Regions from separate parts of the Rhizobium phaseoli genome, predicted to be linked through region 1. Evidence: riboswitches for the same ligand, from Rfam matches in the RefSeq annotation. Region 1 holds a riboswitch; the other holds the start of a gene.
What was found. Region 1 has a riboswitch for FMN ahead of AMC88_RS08175 (DMT family transporter). Riboswitches for the same ligand answer to the same signal wherever they lie in the genome.
Positions count from the first base shown of each region.

Region 2: it holds a riboswitch for FMN, as region 1 does, so the genes downstream of both, AMC88_RS13765 (6,7-dimethyl-8-ribityllumazine synthase) here and AMC88_RS08175 (DMT family transporter) in region 1, are expected to answer to the same signal.

Region 1 is NZ_CP013532.1:1,679,837-1,687,147, forward strand. Features, by position in the region: gene clpX (ATP-dependent Clp protease ATP-binding subunit ClpX) at 1-282, shown strand, start outside; gene lon (endopeptidase La) at 681-3,098, shown strand; gene hupB (DNA-binding protein HupB) at 3,305-3,580, shown strand; FMN riboswitch at 3,736-3,888, shown strand; gene AMC88_RS08175 (DMT family transporter) at 3,972-4,880, shown strand; gene AMC88_RS08180 (esterase-like activity of phytase family protein) at 4,978-7,176, shown strand.
Region 2 is NZ_CP013532.1:2,824,886-2,832,196, reverse strand. Features, by position in the region: gene AMC88_RS13780 (LysR family transcriptional regulator) at 1-895, shown strand, start outside; gene AMC88_RS13775 (DUF1194 domain-containing protein) at 1,103-1,879, shown strand; gene AMC88_RS13770 (VOC family protein) at 1,991-2,680, opposite strand; gene AMC88_RS13765 (6,7-dimethyl-8-ribityllumazine synthase) at 2,856-3,290, opposite strand; FMN riboswitch at 3,371-3,515, opposite strand; gene AMC88_RS13760 (SRPBCC family protein) at 3,768-4,214, shown strand; gene AMC88_RS13755 (GCG_CRPN prefix-to-repeats domain-containing protein) at 4,378-4,683, shown strand; gene AMC88_RS13750 (hypothetical protein) at 4,764-4,988, opposite strand; gene AMC88_RS13745 (adenylate/guanylate cyclase domain-containing protein) at 5,175-6,269, shown strand; gene AMC88_RS13740 (ABC transporter substrate-binding protein) at 6,421-7,311, shown strand, end outside.

The sequences.
Region 1 (7,311 bases):
CTGATCAAGCAGTACCAGCGCCTGTTCGAGATGGAAGACGTCGAACTGACCTTCCACGAGGACGCGCTGCGCGAAATCGCCCGCAAGGCGATCGTGCGCAAGACCGGCGCCCGCGGTCTTCGCTCGATCATGGAGAAGATCCTGCTCGACACGATGTTCGAACTGCCGACGCTGGAAGGCGTGCGCGAGGTCGTCATCTCCGAGGAAGTGGTGCGCGGTTCGGCCCGTCCGCTTTACATCTATGCCGATCGCCAGGAAGAAAAGGCCAACGCGTCGGCGTGACCTTGGACTTTCGCACGATTCTTTTGGGGGCTTGCCATTGGCAGGCCCCTTTCTATTTGAAAAACCATGCGAGGCGCTGTTAGTATTTGCGGTGGGGACCGGATATGCCTTTGCCGATGTTGTGCAAGGGTCATGCTTGGCAATGATGCGATGATCTCGTAAGCCTGTTGCTGGCGTTGTATTTTAGCCTGGTCGGAAGTGGTAAGCGCCGGTCCAGCCACGGGCTTCATAGTGTTGGCGTTCCGTTGTAATAAAGCTGTCACATCCGGGGAACGCGGGCGTTAGCGTGGCTTGAAAAGCGTAGTGAGAACCTCCACTTGTAGAGCCAAGTGAGAGCCGGCCGGTCCCAAGCGGCCGTGCAGAGAGCCCGGTAACGGGACGATGGAAAGGACAAAAAAATGACGAAGAAAACGTCTGTAGCGAGCAGCACTGCCTACCCTGTTTTGCCTTTGCGCGACATCGTGGTGTTCCCGCATATGATCGTGCCGCTGTTCGTCGGACGGGAAAAATCGATCCGTGCGCTCGAAGAGGTCATGGGCTCGGACAAACAGATCATGCTGGTGACGCAGATCAACGCCAGCGACGATGATCCGGACCCTTCGGCGATTCACAATGTCGGCACGGTGGCCAATGTGCTGCAGCTCCTGAAGCTGCCCGACGGCACCGTCAAGGTTCTCGTCGAAGGCCGCGCGCGCGCCGAGATCGATACCTATACCAGCCGCGAGGATTTCTACGAGGCGCTCGGCCATGTGCTCGAGGAGCCCCACGACGATCCGGTCGAGCTGGAAGCTTTGTCGCGCTCGGTCGTTTCCGAATTCGAGAGCTATGTGAAGCTCAACAAGAAGATTTCCCCCGAAGTGGTCGGCGCTGCCAGCCAGATCGACGACTATTCCAAGCTCGCCGATACGGTCGCATCGCACCTGTCGATCAAGATCACCGAGAAGCAGGAGATGCTGGAAACCACCAGCGTCAAGCAGCGTCTCGAAAAGGCTCTCGGCTTCATGGAAGGCGAGATCTCGGTCCTGCAGGTCGAAAAGCGCATCCGCTCGCGCGTCAAGCGCCAGATGGAAAAGACCCAGCGCGAATATTACCTCAATGAGCAGATGAAGGCGATCCAGAAGGAGCTCGGCGACGGCGAGGAAGGCCGCGACGAGATGAGCGAACTGGAAGAGCGCATCGCCAAGACCAAACTGTCCAAGGAGGCCCGTGAAAAGGCCGATGCGGAGCTGAAGAAGCTGCGTCAGATGAGCCCGATGTCGGCCGAAGCCACCGTCGTGCGCAACTATCTGGACTGGCTGCTCGGCATTCCGTGGGGCAAGAAGTCGAAGATCAAGGCCGATCTCAACAATGCCGAAAAGATCCTCGAAGCCGATCACTTCGGTCTCGACAAGGTCAAGGAGCGCATCGTCGAATATCTGGCCGTGCAGGCCCGCGCCACCAAGATCAAGGGCCCGATCCTGTGCCTCGTCGGCCCTCCTGGTGTCGGCAAGACCTCGCTCGCCCAGTCGATCGCCAAGGCGACCGGCCGTGAGTATGTCCGCATGGCGCTTGGCGGCGTTCGCGACGAAGCCGAAATCCGCGGTCACCGCCGCACCTATATCGGCTCGATGCCCGGCAAGGTCATCCAGTCGATGAAGAAGGCCAAGAAGTCCAACCCGCTCTTCCTGCTCGACGAGATCGACAAGCTCGGCCAGGACTATCGCGGTGATCCGTCTTCGGCCTTGCTCGAGGTGCTCGATCCGGCGCAGAACTCGACCTTCATGGACCATTACCTGGAAGTCGAATACGACCTGTCCGACGTGATGTTCATCACGACGGCGAACACGCTGAACATTCCGGCGCCGCTGATGGACCGCATGGAAATCATCCGTATCGCCGGCTACACCGAGGATGAAAAGCGCGAGATCGCCAAGCGGCACCTGCTGCCGAAGGCCATCAAGGAACATGCATTGCAGCCGGAGGAATTCTCGGTCAGCGACGACGCCCTGATGGCGATCAGCCAGCAGTATACCCGTGAAGCCGGTGTCCGCAGCTTCGAACGCGAATTGATGAAGCTCGCCCGCAAGGCGGTCACCGAGATCATCAAGGGCAAGACGAAGTCCGTTCACGTGACGGCCGCCAACATCGCCGATTACCTGGGCGTCCCCCGCTTCCGCCACGGCGAAGCCGAGGGCGAGGATCAGGTCGGCGTCGTCACCGGCCTGGCCTGGACGGAAGTCGGCGGCGAACTGCTGACCATCGAAGGCGTGATGATGCCGGGCAAGGGCCGCATGACGGTCACCGGCAATCTGAAGGACGTGATGAAGGAATCGATCTCGGCAGCGGCCTCCTATGTCCGCTCGCGCGCCGTCGATTTCGGCATCGAGCCGCCGATGTTCGAAAAGAACGACATCCACGTGCACGTGCCGGAAGGCGCGACGCCGAAGGATGGCCCCTCGGCCGGTGTCGCCATGGCGACCGCCATCGTTTCGATCATGACCGGCATTCCGGTCAATAAACACGTGGCCATGACCGGTGAAATCACCCTTCGCGGCCGTGTGTTGCCGATCGGCGGTCTCAAGGAAAAGCTGCTCGCAGCGCTTCGCGGCGGCATCAAGAAGGTGCTGATTCCGGAGGAAAACGCCAAGGACCTGGCGGAGATTCCTGACAACGTGAAGAACAGCATGGAGATCATTCCGGTCTCCCGCATGGGCGAGGTGATCAAGCATGCGCTGATCCGCCGGCCCGAGCCGATCGAGTGGGACGGCACGGTGGAAACGCCTGTGATCACATCGGTCGAAGGCCTTGATGACACGGGCGCAACCATAGCGCATTGAGTGGCGCTTGCCACATTTATGCCCATTTGGCGCAAAAGACGCCAAAAGGCTGGCGGAAACGCCAGCCTTTTTTGTGAAAACGTCATGGAGACGCTTGCTTTTCCTTGATTTGCAGGGCTTTTGGGTTCCCGGCGGGCCTGATGAAACCTATTCTGCGCCTAGCTTACATTTGAGTCGTTTCATACCATTTAGAAAGGGGTGGAAACATGAACAAGAATGAACTCGTGTCCGCAGTGGCCGAAAAGGCAGGACTGACGAAGTCTGACGCGGCTTCCGCTGTCGACGCGGTTTTCGACGTTGTCCAGGCTGAACTCAAGAACAAGGGCGACATCCGCCTCGCAGGGTTCGGCAGCTTCACCGTTTCTCATCGCGCAGCATCGAAGGGCCGCAACCCGTCCACCGGCGCTGAAGTCGACATTCCGGCTCGCAACGTGCCGAAGTTCACGCCCGGCAAGGGCCTGAAGGACGCCGTCAACGGCTGATCTGAGATTATCCGCCAGCCGTAAACGAGACCGGCTGCGCAGGATTTGGAAGGGGTTCGGCATTGCCGGACCCCTTTTGCTTTGCGAGCCTTTTGCTTCGCCGGGCCTTTTGCGTGAGTGGCCCTTGCCGCCTTCCGGCCTTTGATCTACGACATTTCTGTTCTCAGGGCGGGGTGAAACTCCCCACCGGCGGTAAGGGTTGCGGCCCGAGCCCGCGAGCGCTTTCCCAAGCCGACGCTTGGGAGGGGTCAGCAGATCCGGTGCGATTCCGGAGCCGACGGTCAAAGTCCGGATGGAAGAGGATGAGCATGGCCGCGTGCGGGGCAGGGGACTGCCAGCGTCAGCGTGCTGTCGCTCGTTGCGTCCTGATTTGTGTTGGTCCTGGTTTCGGATGAAAGACATGAATCAGAATTCCTTTGCAGTCTCGCAATCCCGCGCCCTTGCCGGCGCAACCTTCATGGTGCTTGGAGGCGTGGCCTTTTCGCTCCTCAACGTCGTCACCCAGTGGCTGACCATGAAGCTCGCCTTTCCCCCGGCCTCGGCAGCCTTCTGGCAATATGCCTTCGCCTTCCTTTTCTCCTTGCCCTTCCTGCGCAAGGCCGGCCTCTCATCGATGCGCACCAACTATCCCTGGCGGCATGTCGTGCGCGTGGTCCTTGCCGCACTCGGCGTCGAGGCATGGGTTTCCAGCCTTGCCGCGGTGCCGATCTGGCAAGCGATTGCGCTGGTCATGACCTCGCCTTTCTTCATCATCCTCGGCGCCCGCCTGTTTCTCGGCGAGCGCGTCGGCGGCGCCCGTTGGGCGGCAACCGCTGTCGGCTTTGCCGGAGCGATGATCATCCTGCAGCCATGGTCCGACAGCTTCACCTGGGCAGCCTTGCTGCCCGTGCTCTCCGCTCTGCTCTGGGGCGCCTCTTCACTGATCACCAAGAGCCTGACCGGCATTGAGAAGCCGGAGACGATCACCGTCTGGCTGCTGGTGCTGCTGACGCCGATCAACGGCGGACTGGCGCTTGCGGCGGGCTTTGCCGTGCCGATGGGCGCGACGCTTGCTCTCTTCCTTCTGGCAGGCCTCCTGACGGTTGTGGCGCAATATCTGCTGACACTTGCCTATGCCAGCGCCGACGCCGCCTATGTGCAGCCCTTCGACGATCTGAAGCTGCCGCTGAATGTGCTCGCCGGCTGGCTGTTCTTCGGCTATGCGCCGGCCGGTTATCTTTGGCTCGGAGCCGCCCTCATCCTTTCCGCTTCGCTCTTCATCATGCGCAACGAGATGCGCAAGGAGCGGAAACTCGCCTGAATTTGTCAGGTACAAAATGCCGCTTCTGTCATGCCTCTGTCATGCCGCTCCCGCAAAAAATCCTTGTTTCGAATGTTCGACACACTTGGGGGATGTCATGACATTTTCATCGCGCAAGGCAGCGCTTGCTGCCGTGCTTCTCGCATCCGTTGCCTTCCCGGCCGCGGCCGAACCGGTTTTCAACCGTATCGCCTCTTACCCGGTCGCGCAGAACCTGCCTGCTGACAAGGATAAGCTCACGCCGACATCGGCCGAAATCATCACCGCGACCGACGACGGCAAGACGCTGATCTACAGCGACAGCCCGCTCGGCGCGATCGGCTTCATCGACATCACCGACGCCAAGGCGCCGAAATCAGGCGGCGCGCTGATGATGGACGGCGAGCCGACATCGGTCACCTCGAGCGCCGGCAAGGCGCTCGTCGCCGTCAATACCTCCGAGAGCAAGGCGAAGCCATCGGGCCGTCTGGCGATCGTCGACGTGGCGACGAAGAAGATTGAGAACACCTGCGACCTTGGCGGCCAGCCGGATTCGATCGCTCTCAACAAGGACAGGACGCTCGGCGCCATCGCCATCGAAAACGAGCGTGACGAAGACGTCAATGACGGCAAGATCCCGCAGATGCCGGCCGGCGACCTCGTCGTCTTCCACGTCAAGAACGGCACGGTCGATTGCGGCACCATCAAGCACGTGGCGCTGACCGGCCTCGCCGGCGTTGGCCCTGAGGACACGGAGCCGGAATTCGTCGCCTTCAACGGCCTGAACGAGATCGCCCTGACGCTGCAGGAAAACAACGAGATCGTCATCATCGACGCCAATTCGGCTCACGTAAAAACGCATTTCTCTGCCGGCAGCGTCGATCTTTCCGGCATCGACACCAAGCGTGACGGCGCGCTGAAATTTACCGGCGAATCCAAGGGCGTGCTGCGCGAGCCGGATGCGGTGAAGTGGCTGGACGACAACCGCCTCGTCGTTGCCAATGAAGGTGATTACCAGGGCGGCTCACGCGGCTTCACCATCTTCGACAAGACGGGCAAGCTTCTCTACGAATCGGGTGCATCCTTCGAACGCGCCGTCGCCCATATCGGCCATTATCCGGAAAGCCGGTCGGGATCGAAGGGCGTCGAGCCGGAAGGCCTCGAAGCCGCCAAGTTCGGCGACGACCAATATTTCTTCCTGCTCGCCGAGCGCGCCTCGGTCGTCGGCGTCTACAAGGATACCGGCGCCGATCCTGAGCTCGTGCAACTGCTGCCGTCGGGCATTTCGCCGGAAGGCGGGGTAGCTATTCCTGAGCGCAATCTCTTTGCCACCGCCAACGAGCTCGACCTCGGCAAGGATGGCGGCGCGCGCTCGCATGTGATGATCTACGAGCGTGCGGAAGGCGAGAAGACCTATCCGCAGATCGTCTCCGCCGATAAGGACGGCAATCCGATCGGCTTTGCGGCCCTTTCCGGCCTCGCCGCCGTTCCCGGCAAGCCGGGCATGCTCTATGCCGTCAGCGACAGCGTTCTCGGCTCGCAGCCGACGATCTATACGATCGATGCCGGCAAGAAGCCGGCGGTCATCACCGATGCGCTCGTCGTCAAGCGTGACGGCGCTCCGGCCCAGAAGCTCGACCTCGAAGGCATCGCGGTCGCCGCCGACGGTTCCTTCTGGCTGGCCTCGGAAGGCTACAGCGAGCGCCTAGTCCCGCACGCCCTCTACAACGTCAATGCCAAGGGCGACATCAAGGCTGAGATCGCCCTGCCTAGGGAATTCGCCGCCAACGAAATTCGCTTCGGTTTCGAAGGTGTCACCATTATCGGCACCGGCGACGACGCTACGCTCTGGATGGCGGTCCAGCGCGAGTGGGCTGACGACGAGAAGGGCTTCGTCAAGCTCGTTTCCTACAATCCGAAGAAGAAGGAATGGGGTGCCGTGCGCTATCCGCTCGACAAGACGGAAAGCGGCTGGGTCGGCCTCTCCGAAATCTCGGCTCAGGGCGACAGCGTCTACATCATCGAGCGCGACAACCTCGTCGGCGATGCCACCAAGCTGAAGAAGCTCTACAAGGTGGCGATCTCGGAACTGAAGCCCGCCAAGCTCGGCGGCGAACTGCCGGTCGTCAAGAAGACCGAAGCCCACGACTTCCTCGGCGAACTCAAGAGCGCGACCAACGGCTACGTGCTCGACAAGCTCGAAGGCTTCACCTTCGACGCTTCAGGCAAGCCCTACGCCGTCACCGACAATGACGGCGTCAGCGATTCCTCCGGCGAGACGCTGTTCTTCCCGGTTGATCTCAGCGCCACGAACTGAATTGTGATAGACGGGATAAAAAGAGAGGCCGGGCGAAAGCCCGGCCTCTCTTTCTTGATGCAGAGGATCCACGGGGTGTCCGCATTCGCAGCCGGAAGGCGAAGGCATCCGACTGAAGAACGTTTGCAAAGCAGA
Region 2 (7,311 bases), 1.1 Mb from region 1:
TCTCAATGACATCGCTGTTTTCGTCAAGGTGGCGCAGTATGGCAGCTTCAGCCGCGCGGCCCATTCGCTCGGCATGCCTGTTTCAACCGTCAGCCGCAAGGTAACCTCGCTCGAGGAGCAGCTTGGCGTGACGCTGATACAGCGGACCACCCGCAAGCTTAGCCTCACCGCGCAGGGCCGGGCCTATTACAACAGATGCAGCGAGCCGCTTTCCCATCTCCTCGATGCCGAGCAGGCGCTGACCGAAACGCAGAGGAAGCCGGAAGGTCTCCTGAAGATCTCCGTGCCCGTTATCTTCGGCCAGGAGGTCTTCTACGAATTCATCTCCGATTTCCTAAAAGTTTTCCCCGAGATACAGATCGATCTTTTCGTCACCAATCTGTTCCTCGATCTGGTCGCGGAGAATATCGACCTGGGCATCCGCTTCGGCGAACTGAAGGATTCCACCATCGTCGCACAGCGGCTCGGCAAGAGCGTGCGCTATCTGGTTGCCGCTCCGGACTATCTCAAGGGCAGGGCGCCTCCTTCGAAGCCGGAGGACCTTGAGGATCATCGATGCGTGCTCCTGAACGGCCGCAACGGTGAGGGCGAATGGCATCTCGTCAGCGGCCGCAAATCGGTGGATCTGCGCGTATCGGGGCCGATATCGAGCCGCGATTTCGATGCGGTCAGCGCCTTCACTTATCGCGGCCACGGCATCGGACTCCTGCCTTCGACCTATTGCGACGAGCAGATCCGAAGAGGCGAGCTCGTCCGCGTGCTGCCGGACTGGTCGTCACCGGAAATCTTCGTGCACGCCGTCTATCCCACTCGCCGCTTCCTGCCCCTGCGGCTGCAGGTCTTCCTCGATGCCCTGAAGGCGTGGAAAAGCCCCTTGTGGCTGCCATTGCACTGAGATCGCGGGATTGGCGTTGCGAGAGGGGTGCTCGGAAAAGGGACCTGAAGGATGCACGCGACGCATCATCGGAGGCGACCGATCGCGACAACTTCAGAAAGCCGAGTGCCATCACCGAAAATTGAAGCTCAACGCGTGGCGGCGCGGCCGGCCCCGATCAAGCTGTGGTACAGTCTGCCGGCTTGAGAATGGCGCGGGGATCTGCCGATGCTGACGTCGCTTGCGGTGCTCATGGGTCTTTCCGGTGTCGTGCCGACGGCGCAGGCTGCGGCAAACGAGGTCGACGTGACGCTGGTGCTTGCCGTCGACACTTCGCGGTCGATGGATTTCGAAGAGATCGGCATCCAGCGCGACGGTTATGTCGAAGCGCTGAAACACAAGGAATTCATCGACGCGGTGAGGGGCGGGCTCACCGGCCGCATTGCCATCAGCTATTTTGAATGGGCGGGTTATGTCGTCCAGGGTTCGGTGATCGACTGGCAGGTGATCGCGACGGAGCAGGATGCTATCGCCTTTGCCGACAGGATCGACGCTCGGCCGATCGCCACGCAGCGACGCACGTCGATCTCCACCGCGATTACCCAGGGCGTCAGCATGATCATTGCCAGCCCCTTCCGCGGGAGGCGGGAGGTGATCGATGTTTCCGGCGACGGTCCGAATAATTCCGGCAATCCCGTCACCCCCGTCCGCGACAAGGCGGTGGCGTCAGGCATGGTCATCAACGGTCTCGCCCTCATGCTGCGGCCTTCCGATGTGCCTGACGGGCTGGACAAATATTATGCCGACTGCGTCATCGGCGGCCCCGGCGCCTTCGTGCTGCCGGTCCGCAAGATCGAGGACTTTGCCGTCGCCGTGCGCCGCAAGTTGGTGATGGAGATCAGCGGCCTGTCTGCCCCGGCAACGGTACAGCCGATCGCCGGCACGGAGCCGGCCACCGACTGCCTGATCGGGGAGAAACAGTGGCGGGAGTTTTTCGAGCGGTGATGCCGGCGGGCCGAGGCTCCGCCTTTGGCTGGCGGGCCTCTGGACGAGGGACGCCGGAGGATGCCGCTCCCATAGGGGGCGTTAGATAACCGCAAGTATTATTGGACCCACCTATAGCGGCAGTTCCTTGCCGGCCTGTTCGTTGACCATATATTCGGCATACCAGTCCGGCCAGTTCTCGTCGTGCTTGCCGCCGTTGCGTTTCTCGTGTTCGCCGTGGGCGGCGGCGGCGCGGCGCAGGGCAGACGCCAGGTCGCTCGACGTGGAGAAGGCCGTCTCGTCGGCATCGATGCGTCCCGGCAGTCGCGTGGTGACTTCCTGGAACAGCCAGCCGTTGCCGTCGGGATCCTTGAAGGAAGCGAAGGAGCGGTAGCTGCGATGCTCGGGATCACGGCCTGCGATCCTCAGCCGTCCGAAGAGATAAGGTTCGTCCTTGCCGGCATAGACGCCTGATGCGTCATGAAACACGTCGCTGACCTCGACGCCGCGGGCGATCAGATCGCGGCGGGCGGCGTCGATGTCGGAGACGACAAGATAAAGGCCCTGGGCGGAGCCGGGCGCCGCAGCGGTGATGTTCTTGCCGAAGATGATCGCGCAGCCGGAGCCCGGTGGCGTAAACTGGATCACCCGGAAATCGGCATCATTGGTGAAGTCGGCGTCGAGCCGCCAGCCCAAGCCGTCATAGAAACGTTTGGCGCGGTCGACATCGGAGACGGGGATGACGACCACCTCGAGCTTGGTATCGACAGGCCGCGTTTTCGGATTTGCGATGGGGGGTTCACTGCGCATTGCATTGCTCATCTTCAGCTCCTTGAGGTTTGGACGCATTAAGAATGGCGATACATGTCGGGGTCGAGTGGATCACAGCGCGGCGAGGGCGTCGAATCAATTCTTCCGTCTGGGGTGGCGGGTATCTGCGGTCTCGCAGCGAGGCGGCGGGCGCTGTCGCCGCCGCCTTCTGTTCGTCGCGCCGCGGTTATGCGGCGAGAGCGGCGCGCGTCTTGCCGATCATGAGGGCGGCCCGCGCCGCCTCGCGGCCCTTCTCGACGAAGTGCGCGCGGTAGATCTGGGTGTGGTGTTCCGTCTCCTGATACTGATGTGGCGTCAGCGAAACGGACAGCACCGGCACGCCGGTATCCATGCCGGCGCGCATCAGCCCGTCGACAACGGCCTGGGCGACGAATTCGTGGCGGTAAATTCCGCCGTCGACGACGAAGGCGGCGGCGATGACGGCGCTGTAGCGGCCGGTGGCGGCAAGATCACGCGACAGCAGCGGCATTTCGAAGGCGCCGGGTACATCGAACACGTCGATCTGCTCAGCTGGAATAAGCTGCTGGAAACCTTCGAGCGCACGGTCGACGATATCGGCGTGCCAGCCGGCTTTGACGAAGGCATAACGGGTGGGTGTCATGGTAATCTCCTTTGGCGTACAGACACGTCACCCAAGGCGATCACGAACGTTCGCCGGCAGCCGGGGAGGGCAGCAGGAACGCACGTTCTCTTTCATCCGGACTATGACCGTCGGCTCAGGCATCTCACCTGATCTGCTGACCCTTCCTTATGGAAGGCGCTCGCGGGCTCGCAATTGAAACTGCATACCGCCGGTAGGGACTTCCACCCCGCCCTGAGAACGGCGCGGACAATAGGGGCAAGGCGAGAGGCTGGCAATAGGGTTTCGTCGTCGAAGACCCGCGGTGGCCCCCAACCTCCATCATTCCAGGCCTTGAGCGTGCAATCCCGCCAATAAAGGCAAGGGAGTTGCGCGGCCTCAGCCGAAGGTCTTGCTGAGCGCGCACTTCCCCCTACCTTCCAGGAGGGCTCACGCCAAACCAGCATGACACGCCGTCCCGCATGAGGCGGGCAGGCCATCGCACCACGGGAGGGAGACATGCCGGAAGCTTTCGTCGTTCACCGCGAAGCGCATATCGCAGCGCCGCCGGCGGCGGTGTTCGCGCTGATGACCGATCCGGAAAAGATCCTGCGCTGGATGGGGACGGAGGCCCAGGTCGAGCCGCAGCCGGGCGGTCTCTATCTCGTCAACGTCACCGGCGCCCGCTTTGCGCGCGGCTCGTTTCGCGAGGTGGTGCCGGTGCATCGCCTTGCCTACAGTTTCGGCTGGGATGGCAGCGAGGTGGTGCCGCCGGGCTCGAGCCTGGTCGAGATCGATCTGATCGAGCAGCCCGACGGGACGCTCCTGCGGCTGACCCATAGCGGTCTGCCGAGTGCCGAGCAATGCGCCGGCCATGCGGAAGGTTGGGCGCATTATCTCGGCCGGCTGACCGAAGTCGCCGCCGGACGCGACCCCGGTCCCGATCCGTTTTATGGCAGAACATGAACGGGTTTTTGCAAGGCATCGAAACGTCCAACGGCCTCTCGTCACTGAAGGGACGGCCTCCGCGACCGCGGTTGGCGCGGCCGCAAAGATGAACGCCCAATTCATCGCAGGTTCAATTTGGCGGCCCTAGAGTCGGTGCGGCTGGATTGAAATGGAGTTCTCGATGAAGGTACTTTTGATCGCGGCTGCCGTGCTCGCTGGCAGCCTCTCGATCGGCACAGCTGAGGCGATGCCGACCGGGACAATCAAAGTTCAGAGCAATGTCACACAGGTCGACTACGCCTGTGGTCGCGGTTGGCATCTGACGCGCTGGGGCGAATGCCGGCGGAACTGGCGACGCCCGCCGCCGGTGGCCTACTATGGCGGCCCGCCGCGCTGGGGCTGGGAACGGCGGCATCACCGCTATTGGGATGGTCCGCGCTGGCGCGAGGAGCGGCGTTGGGACCGCGACCGTCGCTGGGACGATTAAGGGCCTCGATCAGAGGCATGTCGATGGAGGCCGGCGCGATCTCGCCCGGCCTCTTTTCACGAGATTTCGAGCCTCAATGTTCAGATCCGGCTGACAAGCCAGTGCTTGCCGTCGATCAGCTCTTCGAGTTCGGCCGGATCCTTAACGCCGAATTCGAACCATTCGACGAGTTCCTTCGCCTTCAGACGGCTTTCGTCCGCCGTAAACTCGATTCCATAGCGCGCGCACCAGCGCCGCAGGATCGACGTCAGCAGAGTCATGTCTTTTCCGTCCAGCGGATCTTTCGGCCAGAATGTCGTGCCCATCGCAACCCCTCAATCGCGGAGACCGACATTACATTGGAATCAAAGCCGCGCAAGTTTAAAGTGTTATTTTTCTGATTTCCACCGACGTGACGGATTATTTGACGGTGTTGTTGCCTGAAAGCCGAGGGGAAGGCGGGCGCGGAAGCGTCGGCTTGCGGAGGTTTGCCGGCGATGTCATCCTAAATTATGGATCTGCCTTTTTCCCTTGCCTGGCTGGTTGACGAGGCCGCTGCCTCGCCCGGTCCCGAACGGTTCCTCGCCGAGCTCGGGCGCCGGCTGCTTGGCGACGGTCTGCCGCTTGCCGGCGGCGCGCTGACGCTTTCGGTGCCGCATCCGATCATCGCGCGGCGCACCTGGCTCTGGCGGGCGGAGACCGGGGCCGTAATCGAGGCGCTCGCCTTCGCCGCGGCCCCGCCCATCGAGGCCGGGCGCGAGTGGCTGGCCGGGCTCGGGCCGGTATGGGAGGAAAGGATCGGAGCCTCGCCGGAGAACCCGCTGCTTGGCTGGGCGGGCATCGGCGATGAAAAGGGGACGGGCGCTTTCGGCCCGGCCGAGGCGGACCGTCTGCGCGACGTGGCGCGCTTTGCCGCCGCCCCGCTCTCCGCCCTTGCGGCACGGGAGGCGCGGGCCGCCCTGCTCGAAGCCTATCTCGGCCGGCGCAGTGCGGCGCGGGTGCAGGCGGGGGCGCTTGCGCGCGGCACCGGCGAAACCATCCGCGCGGCGCTTCTCTGCGCCGATCTGCGCGACTTCACGGCGCTCTCCGAAGTGACGGAGCCGCACGCAATGATCACCACGCTCGATGCCTGGTTCGACCGCGTCGCCGGTGCCGTGCACGCCTTCGGCGGCGAGGTGCTGAAATTCATCGGCGACGGCGTGCTGGCGATCTTCCCCGTCACGCCTGCCGCGGATAAGGCGCAGGGGGACCGCGATGCCTGCGAGGCGGCGCTGAGGGCCATCGCCGCCAGCCGCGCCGGCATGGCCCATCTCGACCAGGTTCGCCAGGGGCAGGGGCTGACGCCGCTGCCTTTCGGCGCCGCGCTGCATTTCGGCGAAATCCTGTGGGGCAACATCGGTGCGGCCGACCGGCTGGATTTCACCGCCATCGGCCCCGCCGTCAATCTTGTCAGCCGGCTCGAGGGGCTCTGCAAGCCGCTCGGCCGCAGCGTGCTGATCTCCGGCGCGGTAGCGGCGAACACGACAGCGGCGCTCGTGCCGCTCGGAGAACACGCCTTGCGTGGCATCGCCGATCCTTGTGCGGTCTTTACCCTGCCCGAGGATTGACCTCAGCGCTGATGCTGCCGAAAGGCGCAGCAGATGCGGCGGTTACTCGCGGCCGCGGCCTTCTCCGCTTCGTGAAACTCCGGCGAGAATCATGATTGTGAAACTCCTCTTTTTTGGCTAAAGCCTGTGCGCACATCGAATGGGGGCAAACATGACTCGATATACGCGCAAATTTTTATCCGTGCTGGGGATGTCCGCAATCCTGGCGGCAGGCGCCGCGCATGCTGAAGACAAGACGGTCTCGATCGTCGACGACCGCGGCGTGACCGTCGAAGTCCCGGCGCAGCCGAAGCGCATTGCCTCGATTTCCTATTTCGCCGACGACGTCGCGCTCGCGCTCGGCATTAAGCCGGTCGCCAGCACCTATATGACGGCAGGCCGCGAGCCGGGCTTCCTGCTCGGCCTGACCGCCGGGATGAAGCAGATCGGCCAGCGCGCCAAGCCCAATCTCGAGCTTCTCTCCGAAGCCAAGCCGGATCTGATCATCGCGATCCGCCGCTATACGGTCGGCAATGCCGCGCAGCTGCAGAACATCGCGCCTTACGTCGCCTATAATATGGAGCTGCTCGAAGAGAGCTACAGCGAGACCGCCGCTCTTTCCAAGCTGCTCGGCAAGCCCGAGCGCGGCGAGCAGCTGAACGCCGATTTCCGCAAGCATCTGGCGGAGTTCGCCGCAAAGGCGCCCAAGGACAAGCATCCGCGCTTTCTGATCATGTGGGGCGGCGCAACGCCTTTCGCCTTCCACACGGAAAACACTTCGGCCTCGATCGTCGCTGCGATCGGCGGTGACAATATTCCCGGCCCGAAGACGCCGGGCGGCGAGTTCGGCATCGATCTCAGCCTCGAAACCATGCTGGAGAAGGATCCGGAGGTGATCTTCGTTTACGATTCCGGCCCGGATCGTCCGCATGAAGGCAATCCGATCTGGTCGCAGCTGTCGGCGGTCAAGAACAACCGGGTGTTCTATGTCGGCGACCAGTGGGTCGAGACCAATGGTCCGATCGCCCGCGAAATCGTGCTGCGCGAGGCCGCGCACTACCTC